One region of the Bacillus sp. LL01 genome, then DNA from elsewhere that is predicted to be linked to it. Evidence: riboswitches for the same ligand, from Rfam matches in the RefSeq annotation. Region 1 holds a riboswitch; each other region holds the start of a gene.
The links. A riboswitch is a leader RNA that binds a small molecule or an ion and turns the genes downstream of it on or off. The one in region 1 is predicted to bind cobalamin.
Positions count from the first base shown of each region.

Region 2: it holds a riboswitch for cobalamin, as region 1 does, so the genes downstream of both, AB685_RS14205 (ribonucleoside-diphosphate reductase subunit alpha) here and metE (5-methyltetrahydropteroyltriglutamate--homocysteine S-methyltransferase) in region 1, are expected to answer to the same signal.
Region 3: it holds a riboswitch for cobalamin, as region 1 does, so the genes downstream of both, AB685_RS16455 (cob(I)yrinic acid a,c-diamide adenosyltransferase) here and metE (5-methyltetrahydropteroyltriglutamate--homocysteine S-methyltransferase) in region 1, are expected to answer to the same signal.
Region 4: it holds a riboswitch for cobalamin, as region 1 does, so the genes downstream of both, AB685_RS16435 (ABC transporter substrate-binding protein) here and metE (5-methyltetrahydropteroyltriglutamate--homocysteine S-methyltransferase) in region 1, are expected to answer to the same signal.

Region 1 covers NZ_LFEL01000001.1:744,410-747,534, forward strand. Annotated here, with positions in the region: gene AB685_RS03815 (glycosyl hydrolase family 18 protein) at 1-521, opposite strand, end outside; gene AB685_RS03820 (BrxA/BrxB family bacilliredoxin) at 806-1,243, opposite strand; SAM riboswitch class I at 1,496-1,606, shown strand; cobalamin riboswitch at 1,673-1,865, shown strand; gene metE (5-methyltetrahydropteroyltriglutamate--homocysteine S-methyltransferase) at 2,017-3,125, shown strand, end outside.
Region 2 covers NZ_LFEL01000004.1:347,574-350,698, reverse strand. Annotated here, with positions in the region: gene AB685_RS14205 (ribonucleoside-diphosphate reductase subunit alpha) at 1-1,142, opposite strand, end outside; cobalamin riboswitch at 1,378-1,574, opposite strand; gene AB685_RS14200 (STAS domain-containing protein) at 1,775-2,596, opposite strand; gene AB685_RS14195 (aldo/keto reductase) at 2,765-3,125, shown strand, end outside.
Region 3 covers NZ_LFEL01000005.1:287,016-290,140, forward strand. Annotated here, with positions in the region: gene AB685_RS16450 (cobyrinate a,c-diamide synthase) at 1-1,109, opposite strand, end outside; partial or broken gene AB685_RS16455 (cob(I)yrinic acid a,c-diamide adenosyltransferase) at 1,131-1,685, opposite strand; cobalamin riboswitch at 1,827-2,019, opposite strand; gene AB685_RS16460 (DHA2 family efflux MFS transporter permease subunit) at 2,169-3,125, opposite strand, start outside.
Region 4 covers NZ_LFEL01000005.1:281,775-284,899, forward strand. Annotated here, with positions in the region: gene AB685_RS16430 (iron ABC transporter permease) at 1-1,016, opposite strand, end outside; gene AB685_RS16435 (ABC transporter substrate-binding protein) at 982-1,980, opposite strand; cobalamin riboswitch at 2,142-2,355, opposite strand; gene cobT (nicotinate-nucleotide--dimethylbenzimidazole phosphoribosyltransferase) at 2,413-3,125, opposite strand, start outside.

The sequences.
Region 1 (3,125 bases):
ATATCAGAAACGTTATAACCGGAATAGCTAGCCCAACCAGCATAATAGCCTACCATCTTATAGCCCGTTTCCGCTTTTGAACTGTTTTCCACCCTTACCGTTTCCTTTGTTTCTACCACTTGACCGGCGCTATCATACACAACAACTTTTAAAGTCTGCTCGCCATTTTCCACCCAAGGATCAGTCGACCAGTTGATTGTGAATGGTGCTTCCGTTTTTTCACCGATTAAGTAGTCACCGTTACTGCTGTAAAACTCGACCTTACTAATGGAGTTGTCATCTTTTGCCTCGACTTTTAGCTCCACATCTCCTCTAACAGTAGACTCTCGCTTTTCCTCAGAAGAATAGCTGAAGCTTAAGATTTCTGGTGGATTATCCTTTGGTTCCTCCACCGCTTCCGCTTCTTTCACAGGAGTGGTTTCTGTAGGTACATGTTCAGTATTTAAAAAGTGTACAAGTGTTGCACTAACAAGCGCGAGCACAACAAAAATATAAATCATCTGTTTCCATCTAAGTTGCATTTTCTGTTACTTCCTCCTATATAACTGCTTATCTATCATTTTAATATGTAGCAGGCAGTGGGAGTAGCGGTAAATATTAGTACGCTCGTTTTCCAAAATACGGTATTATTTATACAAAATAAGCGTAATTGTGGCATAGTTGATGAGGATATTAATGGGTAAAAACATAATTTTTGTTACGGTGTTATTATCTGCCTGCACTTCTGATGCAGCTATTATGTCCTGGAAGTAAAATAAAAAGAGTACCGATCCCATTGAGGATTTCGGCACTCTTTTTAAAACTCTTACAACTCTTCACAATGCTCTTCAAAATACCCTTGTAGCTTTGTGATTACTGACATTGGCGCATGGCCTTCGATTTCGTGTCTTTCTACCATCGTTACAATCTTGCCGTCTTTTAATAGCGCGAAAGAAGGAGAGGATGGCGGATAGCCTTCGAAATATTCACGTGCTTTCTCAGTTGCTTCTTTATCTTGACCTGCAAAAACAGTAACCAAGTTTGTCGGGCGCTTGTCATAATGCACCGCATGCGTTGCAGCAGGACGTGCAATACCACCAGCACAACCACAAACGGAGTTTACCATTACAAGTGTTGTACCTTTTCGTGCAAATGCTTCTTCTACATCTTCAACTGTTTTCAGTTGCTCATAGCCAGCGTTATCCATTTCTTCTCTGGCAGTACGAACAACATCATTCATAAACATATTAAAATCGATATTCATGTTGTATCACCTCTTCTTTAACTACCTCTATCATACCAATTTTTTTCTAATAAATAAAATAAAAAAGGTTTATTTTCTGTTTTGGCGGGTATTATAATTGTAACATCTTGATATCCATACCCCTATACTCCCTAGTTGAAGGAAAGTGATATGCTCGCTTTCCTTTTTTTGTGTTTAAAAAAATTACCTTTGACAGTATGGATGGGTCATGCTAGTATGTTTATTAATTCTAAATTAACCAAATATTTAACACTCTTATTAAGAGAGGCGGAGGGACTGGCCCTATGATGCCCGGCAACCATTCAATCATTTTATTGTAAAGGTGCTAATTCCTGCATAGCAAATTGCTATGACAGATAAGAGAGGATACTTCTACACAGCCTCTCTATATTTTTAGAGAGGTTTTTATTTTTTGTTGATTACTAAAACTTCATATCAAATGCATCAGGTGCTGAATGAATAAGTAACTTATTCGGCCAAAAAGGGAAGATCGGTGAAATTCCGGCACGGTCCCGCCACTGTAATGGGGAGCGACTTATCGTCCACTGTTTAGAATGAAATGGGAAGGGATAAGAAGCAATGAACCTAAGTCAGGATACCTGCCTGTTGTATGCGCTTGTACTCTACGAGGTTATAGAGGGGAGTGAGAAATGCGTGTTGAGTAAACCAGAATGTCTCAACTCTAGTTAAGTGTGCGTATGAATCTCTCTTTTATTTGAAAAGGGAGATTTTTTAGTTGATGACAAAATCCAAACAAATTAAGGAGAGATAAAATGTGTAAAGTTTTAAATTCAAACCTTGGTTATCCAAGAATTGGAGAAAAGCGCGAATGGAAGAAATCACTTGAACAGTTTTGGGCAGGAAATCTGGAGAAACAGGAATTTTTAAAACAAATGGAAGAGTTACGTCTTCAATTTCTTCAGAAACAAAAGGATCTCGGAATTGATTTAATACCGATTGGCGACTTCAGTCTTTATGACCATGTACTTGATACTGCAGTAATGTTTGGCCTAGTGCCTAAGCGATTTGACTATCAGGGAGGAAAAGTACCTCTAGAGACCTATTTCAATATGGCAAGAGGAGCAGAAAATGCTGTGGCTTCAGAAATGACGAAGTGGTTTAATACAAACTATCACTATATTGTTCCAGAGTTAGAGGATACATTGCCAAGTTTAGTTGAAAACCGGCCACTACACTTTTATAAGGAGGCCAAAGAAAACCTAGGAATAAAAGGAAAACCTGTAATTTTAGGGCCCGTCACCTTTGTAAAATTGGCCAAAGGCTATGATAAAAATCAGTTTAAAGCTACTGTTGAGCAATTTGTTCCGCTGTATGCACAGATTTTACGAGAATTGCAGGAGGAGGAGGTAGAATGGATACAAATTGATGAACCCATTCTAACCACAACCATCACAGAAGAAGAAGTTACATTATTTCACGAAATCTATCAAAGCCTGCATGAAGCAGCACCAGCTGTAAAAGTGTTACTACAAACCTATTTTGAGGTAATTGATCACTATGAAAAAATTACTTCTCTTCCTGTTCATGGGATAGGACTCGACTTTGTTCATGATCATGGTCGAAACCTTGTTGAATTAAAGAAGTATGGATTTCCTAAAGATAAGGTCCTTGCTGCTGGAGTCGTTGACGGCCGTAATATCTGGCGTTCGAACCTTGAAGATACTTTATCAATCCTTGAAGAGATTACAAAAGAAGTAATCACTCTAATAGTACAGCCTTCATCAAGTTTATTGCACGTACCAGTAACCGTAAAGAATGAAGAAACACTTGATGATAACCTAAGAGATGCACTTTCCTTTGCTGATGAAAAATTAAAAGAAGTCGCCGTGCTTTCACGAGGAATCAGAGATGGCAAAGAATC
Region 2 (3,125 bases), on a different contig from region 1:
GCACCTTTTACCTCATCAAAGGAATCCTCCAGGGAATATCCCATCGTACTTCTGACTTCATGGGGATCGAATAGATACCAGTCGCCCCTTTTCTCTACCTGCTCCATAAAAATGTCGGGTATACATACTCCGTTAAATAGGTCATGTGTGCGCATGCGTTCATCGCCATTATTCAGTTTGCTGTCGAGGAATGAAAAGATGTCCTTATGCCATACATCAAGATAGACCGATATGGCTCCTTTCCGCTGGCCGAGTTGGTCCACACTGACTGCGGTATTGTTCAACTGTTTCATCCATGGAATGACGCCACTAGATACTCCTTTAAAGCCACGGATATCACTGCCACGGCTTCGGATTTTACCAAGGTACACTCCAATTCCTCCGCCGGACTTGGAAAGGTTTGCGATATCCGTATTGCTGTCATATATTCCTTGTAAACTATCATCCACCGTATCAATGAAACAGCTGGAAAGCTGACCATATGTTTTACCTGCATTGGCAAAGGTGGGGGTGGCAACGGTCATATATAAATTGCTCAATGCCCAGTATGCCTCTTTCACATACTGTAGTCTGTTAGTCTGTTCCTTTCTCATCAGTGTCATGGCGATGATCATGAACCGTTCTTGTGGAAGCTCCCAAAGCTGCTTGCTATGATCACGTGTTAAATACCGATCTGAGAGAGTCTTTAGTCCGATATAGGTGAAAAGATGATCTCGTTTGGGTTGAAGGACAGACTCCAATTGCTGTATCTCATTTAAACTGTAAGACTCTAGAAGCTGGGAATGATAGATTCCTTGTTCGGTCAATGCTTCTATTAATTGATACAGGTTGGTATATGGGTTGACAGTTTTCCTGATGTGGCAGACATCCTGTTGAAGTTTATGAGCAAGGAGTCTGGAGGCTACGTAAGTCCAATCCGGCTCATTTTCCGTCAGATGATTGAGCGCATCCAAGATTAATTGATTGTAAAGCTCCTGTACTTGATTAAGTGGCAGGAGCTTGTCGATAAGCTTCTCCGCTTTTTGTAAAAACGCATCCGCATCAAGGGATGGGAACTGTAGTAATGTCGAGTCTAGCAATGCTTGAAAGTTCTGCAAGGATGGCCGTTTTTCTTTGTAATGTATTTCAGTATGTATGGTCATATTTTTCCACTCCATTTCGTTTGAAAGATTGGGCAAGTTTCGTTGAAAATTTTGTTATGGGCAAGGCGAAAATGCCGAAAAAAAATCCACTCAGGTAGCTGAGTGGATCAAACGATCATAGAATGGTAAAAAGGAGAAGGGGGCGGCATCCTGTCAACTGGATGTTGAAATCGGATATATCTGCCTTCTACCAGGTTCTATGGATCGTTTCATCTTCTCAACTCCCGAAGAAAGTGAAACTATAATCGCTAAAGGCAGGTCTCCTGACTCGTGCTTCTTCCTATCTTGATCCTTCCCATATAAGAGCCGTTAAGCCTGCTTAGACAGTGGATTATCAAGAACGTCTGCACTTACAGTTGCGGGAACAGTTCCGGAATTTCACCGGATTCCCTATTAAGTCTACTAAAAGACACCTTTACCGCATTATGGACATTTTTACTGTATATAGATGTTTGAATGTGATTTTTATACAATATATAGTGTTATTCGTGAATGATAGTATTATCATAAATGAAACATACACAAATGGCAAGACATTTAATTGGAAGGATTTCTAGAGAAATTTATGGATTGCGGGGGTTTCGACATGAAGTGAAAAATTCCTGCCGGGGTCTGACCCCGGCAGGAATTTTTTATTGTTCTTGCAATACTTGTTCGATGGATCCGCCGATGTGAATGTCACGGAGTACAAGACCTGAGTTGATGAATTGTATGCTTAGTTCCGGACGTAGTCCTGTAATGATTGGTGTGATGCCGATCAGTTTTAATGCGCGAAGGAGGAGTTCCATCGTGTGAAGGACCGTTTCGTCAAGCCGGTAGACACCGGAGAAATCGATGATCAGTTTAGAAATGGATAGGTTTTTGCTCTTTTCCAATGTTTCTTCTATAAGGATCCCTGCACGCACCTCGTCAATCTCCCCAACAAGTGGCAGGACTGCCATACCTTGCAGTAGCGGTACAATAGGAATGGAAAGGCGGATCAGGGAAGCTCTGGATTCAAGCAATTTCTGTTCCGTTGCAAAAGAAAATGCTTGGCTGAATCCATAAACGATTATATTGAATAATTCATCGATTAGAATGAAAATCTCCGTAATCTGTTTCATGTGATATCCTTCTGCTAATGCTTCACGTTCGATGAATGACCATAGACATCTTTTATATAAGGTCATATTTGAAAGGGTGTTCTCTAAAGAGCCGCCAGCTTTGACGGACATGTAGCCTATTGATTCTCCCCAATCTTTCGCTCGATCTAGGATGCATTTTTCAGTATCGAGAACGTATTCTCCCAGAAACTGAAGGAGGTTACGAAAGATTTCCTTAATCTTTTCTTCTGTTTCTATGTCCCGATATTCTGCTACGTCTGGATAAGTATTCTGGATTTCAGATAAAATGTTTGCTGCAACTTCATGCTGTGAATCTATCAATTTATTTCCTATCAATGTATGTGCTGTCATTGTCGACGAATCCTTTCTTCAAACAATTATATTTACTATCTATTTTAATGAAAAATGAAAAAGAAGTATATCTTTTATTGGATTAAACTAAGAAGGAAGCAGTATTTTTGGCTATTAGGGCGCAGAAGAGGTATAATTTCTAAATATTGAATGGATAGGAGTGTTATGATGGAGAGAATTCAGATAGGTAAAGATGTGTCACTTTCGAGAATCGTTCACGGGATGTGGAGATTGAATGATTGGGGATACAGCAAGGAAGAGACATTGAATTTCATTGAAAGCTGTTTGTATATGGGCATTACATCTTTTGACCATGCTGATATTTACGGGGATTACACAGTGGAAGAACAGTTTGGCGACGCACTTGCGCTGAAGCCTTCCTTAAGAGACCAGTTAGAGCTGGTAACAAAATGTGGAATCAAGTTGATTTCGTCGAATAGACCTGAGCATGGAATTAAATATTATGATACCAGCAGGGAGCATATCATCCAATCAGTGGAACAATCTTTAAGGAACTTCCAGACAGAGT
Region 3 (3,125 bases), on a different contig from region 1:
CCTAGCGCTGCGAGTCTATCTTCCATTTTCACTGTACCTGGAATGATGCATGCCATGGTGTGAGAATTGCCGTCAATTGTCATGAGCTCCTCGCACAAATACATAAATCCGCCACATTCCGCCAGAGTTGGAATTCCTGCTATAACTACCTTGCGGATAGATTCCATGCTGTCATGTTTAGAAGAAAGGTCTGCCGCAAACTCCTCCGGAAAACCCCCGCCTAGATAAAGCCCGTCCACATCAACAGGTACTCTCTCATTTTTCAAAGGGGAAAAATAGACCAATTCGGCTCCCCTACATTCCAACAGCTCCAAATTCTCCTTATAGTAAAAATTAAAGGCTGCATCATAGGCAACCGCAATTCGGACACCCTTCTTACCACGAACGGAAAATAGCTTTTCATCCAACTGGATTTCTCCTGACTGACCTGCCAGCTGGTATAACAGCTCCAGGTCTATCGTTGTGCGAAGGAGCTCTCCCAGTCTAGTAAAAAAGTTATCAAGGTCTCCACGCTCAATGGATGGAACCAACCCCAAGTGCCGTTCCGGCATCTCTATATCCGCTTCCCTTGTCATATAGCCAATCACCGGGATGCGACATTCCTGTTCAACAGCTGTTTTTATCAGCTGGAAATGGCCTTCGCTTCCTACTTTATTTGCAATTACTCCCACTAAGTTCACCTGATCGGACAACATCTGATAGCCTTTTACCATCGCGGCTGCACTTCTCGCCATGCCAGAACAGTCTACCACCAGCACCACCGGACTGCCGGTGAGAATGCTTATTTCTGCGGTGCTTCCCCGGTCGGAACGAGGGTCTTTTCCGTCGTAAAATCCCATAACACCCTCTATGATAGAAATATCTGCTCCTTCACTTCCGCGTTTCAGCACTTCTTTTACCACACTATGCGGAAGCATCCAGCTGTCCAGGTTGCGGGACGGCCTGCCAGTAACCGCTGTATGATAGGAGGTGTCGATATAATCCGGACCACACTTGAACCCCTGTACCTTGTAGCCCTTTTGCTGCAGGGCCGCCATCAGGCCTATTGTTACGGTCGTCTTTCCTACCCCACTTCCTGTTCCTGCAATGACCAATCTTCTGTTCAACATCGCAATTTCACCTCCGCTCGGTTAAAATTCTATTCCTTTCACTGCCGGTACTCCTTCGTTGTAATAATGCTTTTCCACTTCGATAACAGAGACCAAGTCAGCTGCTTCTTTAACCTTCTCGTGTGCACCCCTGCCTGTGATAACTAGGTGAACATGGTTTGGTTTATTTTTAATCAAATCCAGAACGTCCTCTAATGGAAGCACATCGTCCACCGGGAAACTCTGTATGGCCAGGGCGTTATTAAGTTCATCCAAAACAACAACGTCATATTCGCCACTCATTACAGCCTCTCTCGCTTTCGGCCATCCAATGCGAAGTGCCTCGCGATGCTCCTCCGGCGTCTTGGTCCAGGTAAAGCCGATACCTACCTGTTCCATTTCAACACCCAGTTTTTTGAGTGCAATCTGTTCGCCATAAGTCCGTTCCGGTGATTTGATGAACTGAAAGATTTTCACGTGCATGCCCCTTCCGACTGCCCGGACCGTCAAACCGATTGCGGATGTTGTTTTTCCCTTCCCATCTCCTGTGTACACAAGTGTCAGACCTCTTTGCTTCTCTTTTCTGCTCATAGTTGCCTCCTCTTTTCTCCAATAAAAAACGCCTTTCTGCTTAAGAGCGGAAAGGCGTTAAAGGTCCATTCATTTATAAAACAAGCCAAATTCATGGCTGGCTGACATGAAACTATGAATGTCTCTTTAAGCATTCTTTCCTCGCAGAATCCTTAAAAACAATTAGGCAGGTCTCCTGACTTACGTCTCAAGCACAATGCCAACCCTTCCCATGCATTTTTCACACAGTGGATAATTCTCAGCATCGCTCAACGCTTACAGTGGCGGGGTCCGTGCTGGATTGTCACCAGCTTCCCTTTTAACCTTTCTTCACAAAGGCACCTAAATGTTGATAAAACTATGTAATTATTATTTTGCTAACTACCAAACTAACAACGCATTCATTGTAGCCTATTTAAACAAAAAAGTCTTTATTGAATACAAAAAAAGTCTGACCCTTCAGCGCATCACCGCGCTGAGGGTCAGACCCCTCTTCACCTCTTTAACACGTTAACTCTCTACCAACTTAGCCTTGACCTGCGGTTTGTTTGCCTCTACTACCGGCTCTACTTCAGCTTCCATCGTATCTTCAGCCTGTGTAGCGCGTTTGATGAAGAATGCCAACACAAGTGCAACCACAGCAATAAACGTCGACACGAAGAATGCAAAATTGATCCCTTCAAGCATTCCTTGCATCAACACCTGCTGTTCAACCGCTGCGACCGCCTCTGCGGAAGGATTCGCTCCAAGCGCAGCCATCGCATCCCCCGACAACTCACGTCCATAGCTTGCCGCTCGGGTGGACATCAACGTCACGAGCAGTGCCGTTCCAATCGCACCGGACACCTGCTGCAACGTGTTGTTCATTGCCGTGCCATGCGGATAAAAACGTGTCGGTAGCTGGTTCAATCCGTTCGTGGAAACCGGCATGAACACCATAGACATCCCGAACATCCTCACCGTATATAAAATCAGCAATTGCGTATAAGTTGTTTCAAACGTCAGCTGGCTGAAGAAGTACGTCGTCACAACGGTAATTGTCAAACCGGTAATCGCCATTGCCCTTCCGCCGTATTTATCGAAGAGCTTCCCGGTAATCGGCGACATCAATGCCATCACAATCGCACCCGGAAGCATCAACAGGCCAGCATCCAACGGCGAGATTCCTCGAATCGTCTGCACGTAGATCGGCAACAGAATCATCCCGGAGAACATCGCCATCGTTATGACCATGGAGATCGCGGAAGATAAGGCGAACATCGGGTAACGATAGATTCTGAAATTCAACATCGGTTTTTCTTTTCCAAGCTGTCGTAAAATAAACCAGGTTAATGACATAGCCCCGATGGCAATCGTCCCATACACTAGCGGACTGTCCCACCCCTTGGCCCCTGCTGAACTGAATCCGTATAAAAGCCCACCGAACCCAAGACTTGATAACACTACAGAGACTCGATCCAAGCGGAT
Region 4 (3,125 bases), on a different contig from region 1:
GGCGCTCCAATCAAAGCGGTAATGACACCGATCGGCAGTTCCTTCGGTGCAATGATGGTCCGTGCCATCAGGTCTGCCAACACAAGAAAGCCTCCTCCGATCAACATCGACAACGGAAGAACATGGCGATGATTCGGTCCGGTCAACAGTCGTACCAAATGTGGGATTACCAGCCCGACAAACCCGATAGATCCCGACACCGCAACCGCTGATCCGGTCAAAAGGGAGGCCCCGAACAGGATCAATGTTTTCCCACGCTTCACATTCACTCCGATGTGATCTGCCGCCTCTTCCCCAAGCGCCATGGCATTCAGCTCACGAAAATGCATGAACAAAAAGAGCGAACCTGCAATCATAAACGGAAAGATAAGCTGCACATGGCTCCAGCCTCTCATACCCACGCTTCCGTACAGCCAATAGATGATTTGTGTCATCGACTCCTTGTCACCAAGTGCGATAATCAGTGAAATGATGGAACCGATAAAGGCGCTGATAATGATCCCTGCCAAGATAATCGTTTCTATCGCCAACCCGCGGTTACTCAACCTTACCAGGCCAAATACAAGCAAAAGGGACAACAGGCCACTGATAATCGCGACAACCGGCAGCGTGAAGCTACCCAGCCCGATAATCGTTATGTTGAAAAATAATACAGCCACCGCTCCCAGTGCTGCACCCGAAGAAACCCCGATCGTGTATGGGTCTGCCAGTGGATTCCTAAGCAGCCCCTGAAAAGCAGCACCAGCGAGCGCAAGTGATGCCCCGACTAACATCGCGAGAAGGACACGCGGAAACCGGATATTCCAGATGATCATTTCCTCATTCTTCGGAACGTCCACAATCCAGCCGAACCCAATGGCATTTTCAGATAAAATATGTAAGATGGACGGTATCGGGATCGAAACACTACTGTTCAATAAACCAAGGAGGGCTGTACCAAGTACAAACCCTCCGCTTCCGATATACAGCCAAAAGACCCGATTACTCAAAGATCTCCGGATAGATAAGTTTCGCAAGAGTCTCCACCCCTTCAATAAGACGGGGTCCCGGTCTTGTTACTGTATCACTGTCCACATCATGCACTTCTCCATCTTTGATGGCAGGAACCTCCGCCCAACCGGAACGGGCCATCACTCCCTCTTTCGGATTGTCCACATAATAGCCATAAGTGGTGATGATCACATCGGGATTCAGCTGAACAATTTCCTCTTCCGTCAGCTTCACCCAGCCCTCCTGATCACCTGCAGCATTTTCCGCTTGAATGGATTCGAGCATTTCATTCATGAACGTCCCTTGCCCTGTTGTGAAAATATCCGGAGCAGGAGAAACCTCCACCCAAACCTTTTTCTTTTCCGTTACTTCCTTCGCTTTCTCTTCCACCGCAGCAAGGCGGTCCTTCATGTCGACTATTAAGCTTTGAGCCTCTGCAGTTTTTCCTGTTGCTTTGCCCATCAGTTCCATCGTTTCATATACATCAGCGAACGATGATTCGCTGCCAATAACAATCACAGTAATTCCCGCTTCCTCATACTGTTTGAGGATATTCTCATGGTTCTGCTGATGATAATCCGTAACGAAAATCACATCAGGCATTAAGGTCAAGATGAGTTCCACATTCATATCCTGCGCCCCTACCTTTTCTACGTCAGCTGTTTCAACAGGATAGTTGCAATAATCGGAAACCCCTACCATCTTGTCTCCCAAGCCAAGCGCATAAGCAATTTCGGTGTTACTTGGCTGCATGGAAATAATGCTTTCCGGCTCTTCTTCTATTGTGATTTCCTTGCCCGAATCGTCCGTTATTGTGACAGGGAAGGCTCTTTCCTGTTGTTGTTCTTCACCAGTTGTAGTTTTATTCGTGTTCCCATTTTCTACGTTTCCATTCGTTTCCTCTGAGGTCGCGCCACAGCCTGCCAATATTCCTAAAATCAGGACCAGAACAAGACCGAAAACTCCCCACTTCTGCTTTAAATGCTTCATTATTTTTTCCCCTTTAAATTTTTTTAAAATAAAAAAACGCCATCCTAAAGGAAAGCGTTGAACGTCAAAAAGCACCTATGTATCCGCGTTATGGCTAGATTGTTAGACATCATCTATCAAACATGGAAACTCTGCACTTCAAACATCCTTTTCCTCGAAGGAGCTTAAATAACAAGATAGGCAGGTCTCCTGACTTACGCTTAACTGGTCAGCTGCGCCTTCCCATGCACCTTTATCGTGCACAGTGGACTCCAGCAGCTTTCCTAAACGCTTACAGTGGCGGGACCGTGTTGGACTTGCACCAACTTCCCTTTTCACCCTTCCTGCACGAGTCATACTCTAAACAAGAAAGGAACCTATTTGTCGTAATATTTGTTTTTTTATTCTTTCGTTATTATAAAATAACTTCCTGGAGTTGTAAATTTTATTCTACTAAACTTTCTCTGCTACCCCTGCCGACTTGAAAGTGGCCATTTCTTTTGTGATGTTCGCAGCCGCTTGGAGAACCGGGAATGCCAAGGCGGCACCGGTCCCTTCCCCAAGTCGCAGTCCGAGATTCAGTATTGGCATTCTTTCTAAAAGTTTAATGGCATGCTGATGCCCCGCCTCTTGGGACTGATGGCCAATAAAAAGATAGCCTTTCACTTCATTGTGCAGCTTTACTGCCAGAAGTGCAGCGATAGTACTGATAAAGCCGTCGATGAGAACCGGGATTTTTCTTTCTGCGGCTGTTAAGATGGCACCGATCATCCCTGCTATTTCAAGGCCGCCTAATTTAGACAAGACATCGATTGGATCAGCGGAGTCTGGTTTGCGGTTGCCGATCGCTTGACTGATGACCTGCTGTTTTATTTTCACCTGCTCTGAAGATATCCCTGTCCCGAAGCCGACCCCTTGAGCTGCACCCAAGCCGCTTAATGCTGCCAATACGGCACTGCTGCTCGTTGTGTTTCCGATTCCCATTTCCCCGACAATCAGACACTTAGCACCGTCATTTAATACTTTTGTTGCGATGTCTCTTCCAGCGTCGATCGCCTGGAGTGCCTGACTTCGAGTCATTGCATCCTCCTTCAGGAAATTGCCGGTCCCATGGCGAACTTTATTAACATGTAGCCCTTCTCTATTTACATCGCTCACCACACCCA